DNA from 2 places in the Micromonospora sediminimaris genome. Region 1 is predicted to be linked to the other one. Evidence: riboswitches for the same ligand, from Rfam matches in the RefSeq annotation. Region 1 holds a riboswitch; the other holds the start of a gene.
The links. A riboswitch is a leader RNA that binds a small molecule or an ion and turns the genes downstream of it on or off. The one in region 1 is predicted to bind cyclic di-AMP.
Positions count from the first base shown of each region.

Region 1 (7,276 bases):
GCATGATGTGGTCCTCCCGTCATAGGGGTCACTCGTGATGCTAGGCACACCGCGCCACTATCGCGCGCCCAGCGCAGGTCAGGCCGGTTGTTCGTGGGCACGCCGGCAGTGCTGGAAAACGACGGGGATGGCGTCGGCCCGCTACCCTGGTTCGGCGGCGTCGGCAGAGGTCGAACGCTGAGTGATAAGGCCAATATAGTTCGGATATGGGTGATTTGTTGTGCCCGCATCCGTGAATTGCTCATCCCGAGGGGTGGCGACCGAGGCGGTTGAAGGAATACTGTCGGTCGCGGCCCGCGTACTGATGAGGCGCCCGTCGTACGGGCGAGTGGAGGTGCTCGCGTGAGCCTGTCGATCCTGCAGACGGTTCGGCCCGGTGGTGTCATCGAGATCGCCCCTCGGGGTGAGATCGACGTCGACACCGCGTACGAGGTGAAAGAGGCCATCGCCGAGGTGCTGGCCAAGGGGCGGCCGGCCCGGATCGAGCTCAACATGCGGCTGGTCACCTTCATCGACTCGGTGGGCATCAGCGCGATGGTCGCCGGATTCCAGACCGCCGAGGTCAGCGGGGTGAAGCTGATCGTCACCGAGCCGAGCCGGTTCGTGCACCGGCAGCTCTGGGTGACCGGCCTGCTCGGCCTCTTCGGCGCGCCGGAGCCCTACTACGCCGGGGCGGCCACGGCTCCCGAGGTGCTCCCCGGGGCCTGACCGCATCGACTACCGCAGGGGCACCTGATCACTCCCGGTCGAGGCCGGACAGGTCCACGTCGGCCACCTCGGTGACCGCCCGGACCGCGGTCACCGATGCGTAGCCGTCGGCGAGCAGAGCCAGATCCGTGCCGGGCTGTACCGCCTGTCCCGGCTCCTCCAGCGAGGTACGCACGAAGCCGTGCCCGGATTCGGCGACGGTCATCTGCACCTGGCCGAAGGTCGCCAGGGTGGCATGGCGTACCCCACGCAGTCGAGCCAGCGGTAGATCGGGCGCATTGACGTTGAGCACGCTCTCCGTCGGCGCGGCGGTCAGCCGGGGCAGCAGATCCAGGGCGACGTGGGCGGCGGTGGCCCAGTTCCGTTCGGCGTCGCGAACCCGGGCGGCAGCCGCCACCGCGGCACCTCCGCTGGCCGCCGTCGCCTCACCCGCCGAGAGCACGTCCAGCGACACCGCCATCGCCCGGCAGCCGTTGGCCGCAGCGGTGAAGGCGGCCCCGACGGTGCCGGAGTGCAGCACCGCGCGGCCGGCGTTGGCGCCTCGGTTGATGCCCGACAGCAGCACCGACGGCGGCGGTCCGAAGGCACCGTGTACGGCGATGAGCGCGATGAACCCGGGCGAGCCACCGACGCCGAACGTCGGCACGCCGTCGAGCTCCGGTAACGGATGGTCGTGGACCACCACGTGCCCGTCCTGCTCCATGGCGCTCATCGCGGCGCTGGTGCCGCTCGCCTCCTCCAGTGGGGCAGCCACCACCACGTCCAGGCCCCGGTCGACGGCCGCCCGAGCCAGCGCCTGGATGCCCGGCGCGGCGATCCCGTCGTCGTTGGTGATCAACACCCGCAGCGTCATCGGCCACCCGCCCGTTGCGCCAGTTCGTCGGGGGTGGTCCGCTCCTGGGGACGGCTGCCCGCCGGTTCCAACCGGACCCGGTCGACGAGGCCGTTGATCGAGTCGAGGCGGCCGGTGCCGAGGCCGTGTCGGGTGACGTTGAGCGCGCCGGCCGCCGCGCCGGTACGGATCGCCGTGCGGACGTCGCCGCCCCGGGCCACCACGGCGGCCACCCCGGCGGTCATCGAGTCGCCCGCCCCGCGCGGGTCGGCGGCCTCCAGCCGCGGCATCCGCACCTCGAACACCTCGCCGTCGACAAGCGCCAACGCGGGCTTGTCGGCCCGGCTGACCACCACGTTCTCGGCGCCGGAGGCGTGCAGGTCGTACATCGCGCGGGTGAGCTCCTCCTCGTCGTCGCCGTCGGCCCGCCCGTCGGCGATCAGTTCCTCGTGGCTGACCTTGAGAAAGAAGACACCGCTTTCCAGGACGGCGGCGAGGTGCTCGCCGCAGAGATCCACCACCACTCGGCCACCGTTGGCACCGAGATCGGCCGCGAAGCGCCGGTAGAGGTCGGCGGGGACCAGGGACGGATGGTTCGGCCCGCTCAACACGCTCACCGGCGCGCGCAGGCCCTCGCCGAGTGCGAGGTTGTAGAGCTCGTCCAACTCGTGCCGGCTCAACGGCTGGCCGATGACGTCGACGATCTCCTGACGGGTCCCCTCGCGGCGGTCGTGCACGTACCCGCCGGTGCCGCCGGAGTCGCGGGCCACCACCTTCAGGTCGACTCCCTCGCTTACCAGCAACGGTTGCAGTACCTGCCCGACCTCGCCGCCGAGCGCCGCGCAGAGCACCACGTCGACGCCGAGGGACAACACCATCCTGGCCTGCCACACCCCCTGCCCGCCCGGGTGCAGGTGCAACTCCGGTGCGTCGCTCGGCTGGTCGATGGTCACGGTCAGCAGCGGTGTCGGTGCGAAGATCATGACGCGGCCGGTCATGACCGCTCCCCGTTGTCCGTACCGCCGCCGGGTCTGGCGATTCGCTCGTTCATGGCGTTCCTCCCGTTAGCGGACAAATACCGCTTCCTGGTACGACGGTAACCAAGGAGGCGCGTCGATGCGCGCCGAAGGGACGGTGCCCCGCCGGCCAACGGTGAAACGCAGCGCCGGGTGAACCGCTCGTGAAGAGCAGTTCACCCGGCGCGAAGAGGAAGTCAGTACACCGACAGGTGGACGTGGTTGGTGTGGTCGCTGGACGGGTCACCCCGGGCACCGCTGTACGACTTCCAGCCGCTGCTGGGCAGCCAGATCTGCCTGTACCAGATCACGTAGAGCACCGCGAGCCGGTCGGCGTTCTTGACGAAGTACGCCGCCAGGTTGTTGCCGTAGGTCCGGTCGCCTCCGGTCGCGTCCCCGCCGAAGCCGTTCTTCTGGGCGGCGAAGTCGCAGGCCCGACCCTTCGGGTGCTCGCCCGAGCCGCCGGAGCGGTAGCAGGAGACGTACCGGGTGAAGCCAGCCGACTTGGCCTGCTTCAGCGCATGCAGGGTGCGTGGGGTGATGCAGCCGTTGGCCGGGGTGGGGTCGTTGACGCTGCACGACTCCGAGGGCCACGACCCGTCGGAGTTGCGGGGAGCGGGCTTGGCGGTGGGACTCGACCCGCTGCTGCGCGACGGTGACCGGGCGGCCCGCTCGGCGGCCCGGGCCCGTTCGGCCGCCTCGTCCCGCTCGATGGCCACGGTCAACGCCCGCTCGGCCTGGTCCTTGCGCTTGGCCATCACGGCCACCTGCTTGCGCTGCTCCTGGATCTCCACGTCCAGGGCCTGCTTGGTGGCGCTGACCTCGTCCCGGGCCACCTGGAGCTCACGCAGCGCGCGATCCTCGTTGGCAGCCACCGCGTCCAGCGCTGCCGCCCGGTCCATGAAGCCGGCCGGTGAACCGCTGTTGAGCAGAGCCGACGCGGCGCCCAGCCGCCCGGTGCGGTACGCCTGTGCGGCGATCTCGGCGACCTTGGTGCCCCGCTCGGCGACCTGACTCTCGGTCGTCTTGAGCTGCTCGGCAAGCTTCTTCTGGCGCTTGACCGAGCGGTCGAGTGCGGTCTTGGCGTCGAGGTAGCCCTTGCTGGCGGCCTCCAGTTGGGCCCGCAGCGCCGGGGTGCCGCCCTCGTCGTCCACGTCGCCCGGGGCAGCCGCCCGCAATGGCGGCGATGCCGCGGCGGCGGGGGTGAAGGGGGCCAGCGCGACGCCGAGAGTGAGGGCGAGCGCGGCGGCGATCAGGGCCGCCGTACGGGCGGCCGGTCTTACCGTTGCCACTGCTGGCATGCACGTTTCCTTCCGTCAGCCGCCGACCGGGTTAGCTGACGGGTTCGGGACGGAAGATCCCTACCGCTGACGCGGATACACCCCAGGAACCTGGTTCCCCGGTTCGCCCTGGCGGGCGATTAGGCGGCGGCCGCCGCCGGCACCTGTGGGTGCCGCCTGGCGGAGGCCGGGTCCGAGCCTACCGGTGCCCATGTGACCGGTGCAGCTGCTGTTACTGCTGGTGTTCAGTTGTTGACTAGTAGAACAGACCAAAAGCGGACAATAACCCCTTTTCTCTGATTCTTCCGGTCACCACTGCGCCGCCCCGCAGTGCCCGGGATCCGACCGCGGCTCGATCTGGAGGGTCGCGTGCTCGATCTGGAAGTCCTCGTGCAGCGCCGAGCGGGCCGCCGCCAGCACGGCGCCGACGTCGGCGCCCGGTCTGACGGTGAGGTGCGCCGAGGCGACCTCCATGCCGGAGGTCAACGTCCAGACGTGCAGGTCGTGGACGCCGGCCACGCCCGGCACCGCGGCCAGCCGGTCGTACACCGCGGTGACCTGAAGGTGTTCCGGAGCGGCCTGGACCAGGATGCGTACCGCGGCCCGGCCCAGGCGCCAGGTCCGGGGCAGGATGAACGTGGCGATCGCGGTGGCCACCAGAGGATCGGCCCACCACCAGTCGGTCACGGCGATCAGCAGGGCGGCCGTGATCACGCCAAGCGAACCGAGCAGGTCCGCCAGCACCTCCAGATACGCCCCGCGCAGGTTGATGCTCTCCCGCGCCCCCGGACGCAGGAGGGCGAACGCGGCGACGTTGGCGAGCAGGCCGAGTGCGGCCACCACCAGGACCGGGCCGGCGAGCACCTCGGGCGGATCGCCGATTCGGCGTACCGCCTCGACCAGCACGTACACCGCGACGCCGGAGAGCAGTACGGCGTTGGCCAGGGCCGCGAGCACCTCCAGTCGGTAGAGCCCGAAGGTGCGTTGCGGGTCCGTGTCGGCCCGACGGGTGGCGGCCACGGCCGCGAGGGCCATCCCGATGCCCAACACGTCGGTGAACATGTGCCCGGCGTCGGAGAGCAGGGCCAGCGAACCGGTCCGCAGAGCGGTGCCTGCCTCGATCACCATCAGCGCGCTGAGCAGGGCGAACGCTGCCCACAGCCGGCCGGAGTGGCGGTGGGCGGCGTTCGACACCGCAGCGTGGTGGTGGTCATGGCCGGCGCCCACCCAGACACCTTGCGTCGTCCGCCGGACCGGGGACGGAGCTATGCCAACATCGCTATGTGTGCAATCGTCGGGCGGGTCGCCGTGCTCGGTTTCAACCGGTCGGGTCGACGGTGGTCAACCGCTGGGTGGCCCGGGACAGGGCGACGTAGAGGGTACGGACACCGGAGCCCGGCTCCGCCCGGATCTCCGCCGGGGCGACCAGCACCACACCGTCGTACTCCATGCCCTTGGCCTCCAGGCTGGTCACCACCTGCAACCGCTGCCCGCCCAGCGCCCCCAGCCAGGCCGCGACCTGGTCCCGTCGGGGCACCGGAGTGATCACGCCGACGGTCCCCTCGACCTCGCCGAGCAGGGCGCTGGCGGCCGTCACGACGGTGGTCTCCAGCTCGGGCGCCGGCACCTCGAGCTGGAGTGGATCGATCCCGGTGGAACGGACCGCGGTGGGCAATGCGAGATCCGGGTACGCCCGCCGGATCTCGGCCGCCGCCACCGCGAAGATCTCCGCCGAGTTGCGGTAGTTCGTGGTGAGCGTGAACCGGTGCCGGCGGCGGCGCCCCAGCGCCTGGTCGCGGGCCCGGGCCAACTCCTGCGGATCTCCCGTCCACGCGGTCTGCGCCGGATCACCCACCACCGTCCAGGACGCCAGCCGCCCGCGCCGGCCCACCATCCGCCACTGCATCGGTGAGACGTCCTGGGACTCGTCGACCACCAGGTGGGCGTAGTCGCGGTAGTCCTCGGGGCGTTCCCGGGCGGCCTGACGGGCAGCCCGCTGCCGGTCGGCATGGGTGCTCAGCTCACGTACCCCGCCGGCCAGCTGGAACGGATCCCGTTTCGGGCGGGCGGGACGCATCGGCTTGCCGAGCAGCGCGTCCAACTCGTCCAGCAGCGCGACGTCGGCCACGGTCGGCCCGTCCGTGGCCAGCTCCCGGTACGCCGCACCGAGCAGCCGGATCTCGGCACCGGAGAGCAGGCCCCCGCCGTACCGGCGCAGCCGCTGCGGTTCGGCCAACCAGGCGAGCACATGCCGCGGATGCAGCCGGGGCCACCACGCCTTGAGGAACTCGCGGAAGTCCGTCCGGTCGATCAGCTCGTCCTCGAAGGCACGCTGTTCGGGCAACCCGGCGATGCCCAGCCGGCGAGCCTGCGCCCAGAGCGCGGCGAGCACGCCGTCGAAGCCGGCCCGACGCACCTCGTTGCGGCGGGCGCCGCGGGGCAGCGCCCGGTCCCGGATGGCGTCCAGCTCGGCCTGCTCCAACCGCAGCAACGTGCCCCGGTACAGCAGGCGCAGCTCGGTCGGGGAGTCGGGGACCGCGTCCCGGGCCGCCCGTTCCAGCACCCGGCGCATTCGCAGCGAGCCCTTGATCGCCGCCACCTCGGGCGGGTCGGTGCGGGTGGCCACCACCCCGGGAAACAGGGTGCCCAGCGAGCGCAGGGTGGCGGTGTCCTCGCCCAGCGACGGCAGCACCGAGGCGATGTACTCGACGAAGACCGAGGAGGGACCGATCACCAGGATGCCGCCTCCGGCGTACCGGCTGCGGTCGGCGTAGAGCAGGTACGCCGCGCGATGCAGCGCCACCGCCGTCTTGCCGGTGCCCGGGCCGCCGGAAACGAGGGTCACTCCCGAGCCGGGGGAGCGGATCGCCTCGTCCTGCTCGCGCTGGATGGTGGCCACGATGTCCCGCATGCCCCGGCCGGTGGTCCGGGACAGGGTGGCCAGCAGCGCGCCGTCGCCGACCACCGGCATGTCCGGCGGGGCCGCGTCCGGGTCCAGCAGGTCGTCCTCGATCCGGGTGACCCGCTCCCCGCTGGACTGGATCGTCCGACGCCGGACGACGCCCAGCGGCTCGGCCGGGGTCGCCCGATAGAAGGCGGCGGCAGCCGGGGCCCGCCAGTCCACCACAAGCGTGGTGGCGTCCTCGTCGCGGATACCGAGTCGCCCGACATACAGGGTCTGCCCGTCACGCAGGTCGAGTCGGCCGAAGACCAACCCCTCGTACTCGGCGTCGAGCACATGGCGTCGCTGCGCGGCGTGGAAGACCATCGCGTCGCGTTCGACGAGCGCACCGAAGTTGCCGACCCGGGCCAGCCGGTAGCCCTCCCGTTCCGCGCGAACCGCGGATCGGCGCAGCTCGGCCAGTCGCGCGTACACCCGGTCGAGATGCCGTTGCTCGGCGGCGATCTCCTGATCCAGGGTGCTCTGGTCCACCGCTCGC
Region 1 is NZ_BOPD01000023.1:48,331-55,606, forward strand. It holds gene Vse01_RS19045 (hypothetical protein) at 1-4, opposite strand, end outside; gene Vse01_RS19050 (STAS domain-containing protein) at 343-708, shown strand; gene surE (5'/3'-nucleotidase SurE) at 737-1,561, opposite strand; gene Vse01_RS19060 (1-phosphofructokinase family hexose kinase) at 1,558-2,538, opposite strand; gene Vse01_RS19065 (coiled-coil domain-containing protein) at 2,754-3,857, opposite strand; cyclic di-AMP (ydaO/yuaA leader) riboswitch at 3,862-3,993, opposite strand; gene Vse01_RS19070 (cation diffusion facilitator family transporter) at 4,146-5,063, opposite strand; gene Vse01_RS19075 (HelD family protein) at 5,155-7,269, opposite strand.

Region 2 (7,276 bases), on a different contig from region 1:
GTCCGGCTGCCGGCCGGCGGCCTCAGGAGCTGGACCCGGCGCTGCGTCCCACTGGTTCGCCGTACGGTCGGGATCCACCGCACGCTGCCCGCTCGGTGCCGGGTCCCACTGGTTGGCGCTACGCCCGGTGGCCGCCGCAGCGTCCCACTGGTTCGCCCGGCGGTCGGTGGCCGGGGCGGTGTCCCAACGTCCGGGTGCGGTCGGCTGCTCCTGGCGGGGGCCGGCACCCCGACGGTCGGCCGTCGGCGCGGTGGTCCGCTCCGGCCCGGCAGGTGTGCTCCAGCCGGTCGGTACGCCGGGCGTGGTAGCGGTCCGGGCAGGTGGGTCCGTCGGCGCTGGTGCGTCCCACCGGCCGCCGACGGGCGAGGTGGTCTCGGCGGCACCGTCGAAGCGGCCGGAGTTGGTCGGCCGCTGGCCGTCCGGCGGTCGACCCTCGGCCGAAGCCTGATCGGTCGGACGCGGAGCCGCGGTCGGCCGCGGATCGTGCGGTGCCTGGGACGGCCCGGATCGGGTGGGTAGCACCGGGTCGGGCCAGGACCCCGTCGTGCGGGCGTCGGTGGACCCACCCCGCTCGACCTTGGGGATGAAGGCGGTGGGCTCGTCGGTCTGGTCGCGGTGCCGACCGTCGGACTGCGGGCTCACCGCGCGCTCACTGCGGCACCGCCGGCACCGTCGCTGATCGCAGGGTGGTGGAGTCCTCGAAGGCGGGCACCGTGACGGTGCCTGGGGTCTCTGAGTAACCGAGTTGGTAGTTGTCGACCGCGTCCCTGAACCACCGGACTCCCTCGGAAGCGGCGAGGGCCTGCCGGAGTACGGCGGGGTCGCCAATTGCTACGATCTTGAAAGGTGGGGAGTACACCCGGCCGTGCAACAGCAGGGTGTTACCCACGCAGCGTACCGCGCTGGTCGCCAGCACGCGCACGTTCATGATTGACATCGCCTCGGCACCGCCGGCCCAGAGCGCGTTGACCACCGCCTGCACATCGCCCTGATGGACGACCAGGTCGTCGTTGGAGGCCCCTTCGGGCAGGTTGCTGAGCTGCGGTGCGTCGTTGAGCTCGACGGTCAGGCCGGTACCGGTGAGGGCGGTGAAGCCGGCGGCGGCCCGACTGGCGTTGGCCCGCTGCTGCTGTTCCCTGATCGGGCCGTCGGAGTTGGCCAGGACGGCCGTCCGGTTCTCCAACTCCCCGCGCAGCGTGGCGGCCCGCTCCTCGTTCGCCGCCACCTGTGCCCGGCGGTCCTCGATCAGCTCGGTCAGTTGGGGTCGGCGGTCCTCGCGCAGAGCGGTGCCGCCCGCCGTCGTGGCCGTCGTGGTGAAGAGCAGGCCGGCCGCCAGGGCGATCAGCGGTACGCCTACCGACCAGAATGGCCGGCGTTGACGTGGCCGTCGTGGCAGCAACACGGCGACGAGTCGTCGCAGCGCCTTCTGCCACGACGCTGCGCCGGATGTGTACTCCACGGGTCAGTCTCCCTCGTCATCGCGCTCCGACGCCACCCGGTGTGGGCGGGGCGCCGGCCGTGCTGCCCGGTTTTCCGGTGCTGCCCGGTACCGGTCTCACCTCATTCGTGGATCGGACGGGTCTTCCGGACTACGCTAGCTGTCGAACATTATTGGCCATGGACCGTCGCCCTCGCGCCCGGTTGTCAGGCCGGACGAGGTCGTAACCCCTCTGGAGAGCGCCGTGCCCAAGTCTCAGGTCCGCAAGAAGAAGGTGTACACCCCGCCTACGGACGTCCGCCCGACGGCGACGACCGCGGCCACCAACAAGCCCAGCCCGGTGTGGCTGCCGGTCCTGGCGGTGTCGCTGATCGTCTTCGGCATCGGCTGGCTGGTGGTCTACTACCTCTCCGAGCAGGAGTACCCGGTCATGGAGCTGGGGTACTGGAACCTGGCGGTCGGGTTCGGCGCGATGGTCGCCTCCCTGATCGTGCTTTCCCGCTGGCGCTGACCCGCAGCTCAACGCCCTGACTGTCCGGCGCCACCGGCGGCCCGCCCGAGCGGCGGTGCCGTCGGCCTCCTAAGGTGTGCGCAGGGCAGCGTGGCCCCGGTGCGAGATGACTCACGTTACTGCTGGGTAACCTTGCGCGTAGGCTGCACTGCATGACCGAGCGGAGCGAGGTCATCGACCGATCAGGTTGAGGTGCGGCGGCGTGGGTCGACGATCGCACCGACGCCCCGGTCGCCGAGCCGCTCGACAGGCAGCAGACCGGGAGGCCAACTCGAATGGGCAGCGTCCAGATCGTCACCACGATCCTCGCGGCCGCCATCACCGCTGTCGCGGTGTGGCTTGCGGTACGCGCGGTCTCGAAGATGGTGGCCGTCATCCGGCTGGGTCAGCCCGATCCGACCCGCTCCGGCGACAAGGTCAGCCGCACCAGGACCATGCTGGCGGAGACCGCCGGGCACACCCGGATGCTCCGCTGGAGCGTGGTGGGCGCGGCGCACTGGTTCGTGATGGTCGGCTTCATCGTGCTGTCGCTGCTGGTGCTCGAGGCGTACTTCGAGGTGGTCTCGCCGACCGGTGGGCTGCCGCTGATCGGTGGCTGGACCCTCTACGGGCTGGTCACCGAGTGGATCGGAATTCTGGGCGTTGTCGGCATCGGCGTCCTGATCGGGATCCGGCTGGCGAACCGGCCGAATCGGGCGGGACGTCGGTCGCGGTTCACCGGCTCCACCATGTGGCAGGGCTACTTCGTCGAGGCGGTCGTCCTCGCCGTACTGGTCATGGGCTTTCTGATCCGCGGCTTCAAGGTGGCCACCGACCACTTCGAGTACCCCACCTGGGCCACCCCGCTCAGTCACGCGGTCGGTGCCCTGCTGCCAGCCTGGGACTCCGGCGTCAGCGTCGCCGCGCTCGTCAAGATCTCGATCTCGATGGCCTGGGTCATCGTGATCTCGTTGAACGTGACCATGGGGGTCGCCTGGCACCGTTTCCTGGCCTTCCCCAACATCTTCTTCAAGCGCAAGCCGGGTTCGGTCGGCTCCGGCCTCGGCGCGCTGCGGCCGATGATGAGCGACGGCAAGCCGCTCGACTTCGAGGAGGCCGACCCGGAGTCCGACCAGTTCGGCGTCGCCCAGGTCGAGCAGTTCACCTGGAAGGGTCTGCTGGACTTCAGCACCTGCACCGAGTGTGGCCGCTGCCAGTCGCAGTGCCCGGCGTGGAACACCGGCAAGCCGCTGTCGCCGAAGCTGCTGGTGCTCAGCCTGCGGGATCACGCGTACGCCAAGGCGCCCTACCTGCTGGCCGGCGGCGGCAAGGACCTCACCGGTGAGGAGAAGGCCACCGCCGCGCAGCTCGCCCACGTCGACGTGCTGGCCCTCGCCGAGGCGGAGAAGCCGCTGATCGGCGACGCCGAGGCCGGCGGCGTGATCGACCCCGACGTGCTCTGGTCCTGCACCACCTGCGGCGCCTGCGTCGAGCAGTGCCCGGTGGACATCGAGCATGTCGACCACATCGTCGACATGCGTCGCTACCAGGTCCTCATCGAGTCCAGCTTCCCCTCCGAGGCCGGCGTGATGCTGCGCAACCTGGAGAACAAGGGCAACCCGTGGGGTGCGCCGCAGAACACCCGTGAGGACTGGACCAAGGGGCTCGACTTCGAGGTGCCCCGGGTCGGCGAGGTCGAGGACTTCGAGTACCTCTTCTGGGTGGGCTGCGCCGGTGCGTTCGAGGACCGGGCGAAGAAGACCACCCGGGCCGTCGCGACCCTGCTGAACGAGGCAGGGGTCTCCTTCGCCATCCTCGGCGAGGGGGAGACCTGCACCGGCGACCCGGCCCGACGGATCGGCAACGAGTTCGTCTTCCAGATGCTCGCGCAACAGAATGTCGAGACCCTGAACGAAGCGTTCGAGGGTCGGGAGAAGGCCAAGCGCAAGATCGTCGCAACCTGCCCGCACTGTTTCAACACGCTGGGCAATGAGTACGGCCAACTGGGCGGTGAGTTCGAGGTGGTGCACCACACCCAGTTGCTGGCCCACCTGGTCGCCACCGGCAGGCTCACCCCGGTGCAGCCGGTCGACGGCGGCGTGACCTACCACGACCCGTGTTACCTGGGGCGGCACAACCGGGTCTTCACGCCGCCGCGCGAGGTGCTCGGCAGCGCCATCGAGGGTGAGCTGACCGAAATGCCGCGTAACAGCGAGCGCTCCTTCTGCTGCGGTGCCGGTGGCGCCCGCATGTGGATGGAGGAGCGCATCGGCAAGCGGATCAACGTGGACCGGGTCGAGGAGGCCATGTCCACCGGAGCGAGGACGGTCGCCGTCGGCTGTCCGTTCTGCTCGACAATGCTCAGCGACGGGGTCAACGGCAAGGGTGCCGGCGAGCAGGTCGAGGTGATCGACGTGGCAAGCGTCCTGCTCCGGTCGGTCAAGCCCGAGCGGGTCGGCGGCACCGGGGACAGCACGCCGGTGGCCGGCTGACCGCCCTCAATGCAGCGGGCGGGCGGCACCTCAACCAGTGCCGCCCGCCCGGTTTTCAATTGACGTGCGTAACTGTAACGAATTGGTCGACACCCTTTGTGTGCGTACCGTCGCGCAAAGGTGAATGAGCCGTTGGTCGCCTTGATTCCCCACCTACCGTTCCCTAATGTTGGGCACCGACCGCCATGGGTCGTCTGTCCCCGCCCCTTACCGCTCGCGGGACGCCCGGTGGTCGGCTGCAAAGGAGACGCTGCCGGTGGCAACCATGCCCCTCCATCGTCGTGCGCCAGGGCGATCCCGTCCGGGTGGCCTGCGTAGGGCCGCCCGTGGGCTGGTCGTCCTCGTCGCCGCCGCCGCGGTCGGTGCCGGCCTGCTCGCCGCCCCCGCGTACGCCGAACCCTCGGTCGACGAGATCGAGGCCCAGATCGACAAGCAGTGGGAGAAGCTGGAACCCACAATCGAGCAGTACAACAAGGTGCGCTCCCAGCTGCGGGTCAACAAGCAGAAGTCGAAGAGCCTGGAGAAGAAGATCCAGCCGCTGGCTCTGGAGACCGAGCTGGCGATGAACCGGGTCGCCGATCTCGCCTCCCGGTACTACATCACCGGCCCGTCCAAGGAGATCGGTGTTGTGCTGCTCAACTCCAAGCCGAACGAGCTCGGCGAGCAGATGGCCTTCCTTGACCGGCTCGCGTCGCAGGAGCGCCGCGAGCTCGAAGGTGTCATGAAGATCCGCAAGAAGTACGACGACCAGAAGGCCAAGCTCGACGCCCTGATCGCCGACCAGGAGACGAAGGCGAAGCAGCTGGCGGCGAAGAAGAAGCAGATCGACGCCGAGATCAAGCGGCTCGAACGGTCGCTGCCGGTGACCACGGTGAAGACCACCAACTGCCCGACCATCAACGGTGTGGTCAGCGATGCCGCTCGCACCGCCATCCGTACGGCATGCGCCCAGGTCGGCAAGCCGTACGTGTGGGGCGCCACCGGCCCGAACTCGTTCGACTGCTCGGGTCTGACCCAGTACGCCTACCGGGCTGCCGGCATCTCGCTCACCCACTTCACCGGCGCACAGTGGAACGAGGGCAAGGCCATCTCGCGGTCCGACGCCCGTCCGGGTGACCTGGTCTTCTTCTTCAGCGACCTGCACCACGTGGGGCTCTACCTGGGCAACAACCAGATGGTGCATGCGGCCCGAGCCGGTAAGCCGGTAAACGTCTCGCCGATCACCACCATGCCGCTCGCCGGTTTCCGCCGACCCGGCTGAGCCGCCACCAGCGTCCGCTGAGCGGTCGCACAGGATCTCCCGAGGGTCCCCGGTCAAGTCGACGGGGGCCCTCGCCATTGTCGGATGTCAGCACCCACAGTGACGGTGTGGTTGTGTTGCGTATCGACGCTGATCGTCCCTACGCTGGGCAATCGTCGACCGCTGGCAGATCCGTCCATCCGGGGCGGTAACGGTCCGACACCGCCGAATCGCTCGTGAGCGAGCCGGGGAACCAGGTACCCGGGGTGAATCCGTGCGGGGCACGGTAGGGCGCCCCTTCCCGCCCGAACCCGTCAGCTAGGCCCTGTGTCGAAGTCCTCGGTCGAGCCGAGGCGGAGTCCAGACTCCGACACAGGGCCTGACCCGGTAGGCGGTATGGGAAGAAGGAGTGCTGAGCCCGGTGGCAGACCATGCCCCGCGGCCGCCGTCACCGCGTCCGGGATTGCCCGGCCGGCCGACGGCAGCGCCGCGTTTCCGCTGGTACCGCTGCATCCCCGCCGCCCTGGCCGCGACCGCCGTGATGTTGACCGGCGGTGCGGCGGCGGCCTGGGCCGACCCCACGGTCGCCGACATCGAGCGCCGGATCGACGAGGACTGGAACCGGCTCGAACCCGTCATCGAACAGCACAACGCCACCCGGCAGGACCTGGCCGGCAAGCGGCGGGAGGCGGACGCGCTGGCCGCTCGGATCGCGCCGCTGCAACGCCAGGTGGACCAGGCGATGGACCGGGTCGGCAAGCTCGCTGCCGGCGCTTACAAGGGCGAGCAGGTGCGGGCCGTCAACGCGCTGCTCGGCAGCCGGTCGCCGGGCGAGGTCGTCGAGCAACTCGGCCTGCTCGACCGGTATGCGCGCGTGCAGCAGCAGGACGTCCGGCACGCGAGTGAACTGCGCGACGAACTCGCCGCGGCCAAGGCCGGGCTGGACCACACCATCGATCAGCTCACCCGCACCGAGGCCGATCTCGCCGACAAGCGGCGACGGATCGACGCCGAGATCGACCGGTTGCAGCGGCTCCGGCTACGGGCGTACGGCAAGGGTGGCGGTGGCCCGCTGCGGCCGGCGCCCTGTCCGGCCAGCTACCCCGGCGGACCGGCCGGTGAGGCGGTCACCTTCGCCTGCGCCCAGATCGGCAAGCCGTACTCCTGGGGCGCCGAGGGGCCGAACGCGTACGACTGCTCCGGGCTGACGCTGGCCGCATGGTCGCGGGCCGGTGTCGCACTGCCGCACAACGCGGCCAGGCAGCGCCGGGTCACCGCGTCGGTCAGTCGCGGCGCGCTGCGCCCCGGCGACCTCGTCTTCTACTACCGGGACCTGCACCACGTCGGCATGTACGTCGGTGGTGGCTGGGTGGTGCACGCCTCCCGGGCGGGTCAGCCGGTCAAGATGAAGCGACTGGACAGCGGCCCGGTGCACAGCTTCGGCCGGCCGGGCTGAGGCTTCGGAGCGTACGACGTCGGGCCCTTACGGTTCCGGCGGCGCGGCACGGGCAGTGAATCATCGCCCGCAGCGACCCTGCGGTGTCAGCGGGTGGGCCAGGTGCGCCAGCTCTGCCAGGCGCGACTCGGCGTCGGGCCGCGCTGGCCCTGGTAACGGG
Region 2 is NZ_BOPD01000016.1:26,244-33,519, reverse strand. It holds gene Vse01_RS29350 (class E sortase) at 1-642, opposite strand, end outside; gene Vse01_RS14045 (DUF881 domain-containing protein) at 650-1,459, opposite strand; gene Vse01_RS14040 (cell division protein CrgA) at 1,683-1,949, shown strand; gene Vse01_RS14035 ((Fe-S)-binding protein) at 2,225-4,420, shown strand; gene Vse01_RS14030 (C40 family peptidase) at 4,671-5,681, shown strand; cyclic di-AMP (ydaO/yuaA leader) riboswitch at 5,874-6,007, shown strand; gene Vse01_RS14025 (NlpC/P60 family protein) at 6,082-7,116, shown strand; gene dcd (dCTP deaminase) at 7,203-7,276, opposite strand, start outside.
Region 2: linked by a shared signal. The riboswitch ahead of Vse01_RS14025 (NlpC/P60 family protein) and the one ahead of Vse01_RS19065 (coiled-coil domain-containing protein) in region 1 are both predicted to bind cyclic di-AMP.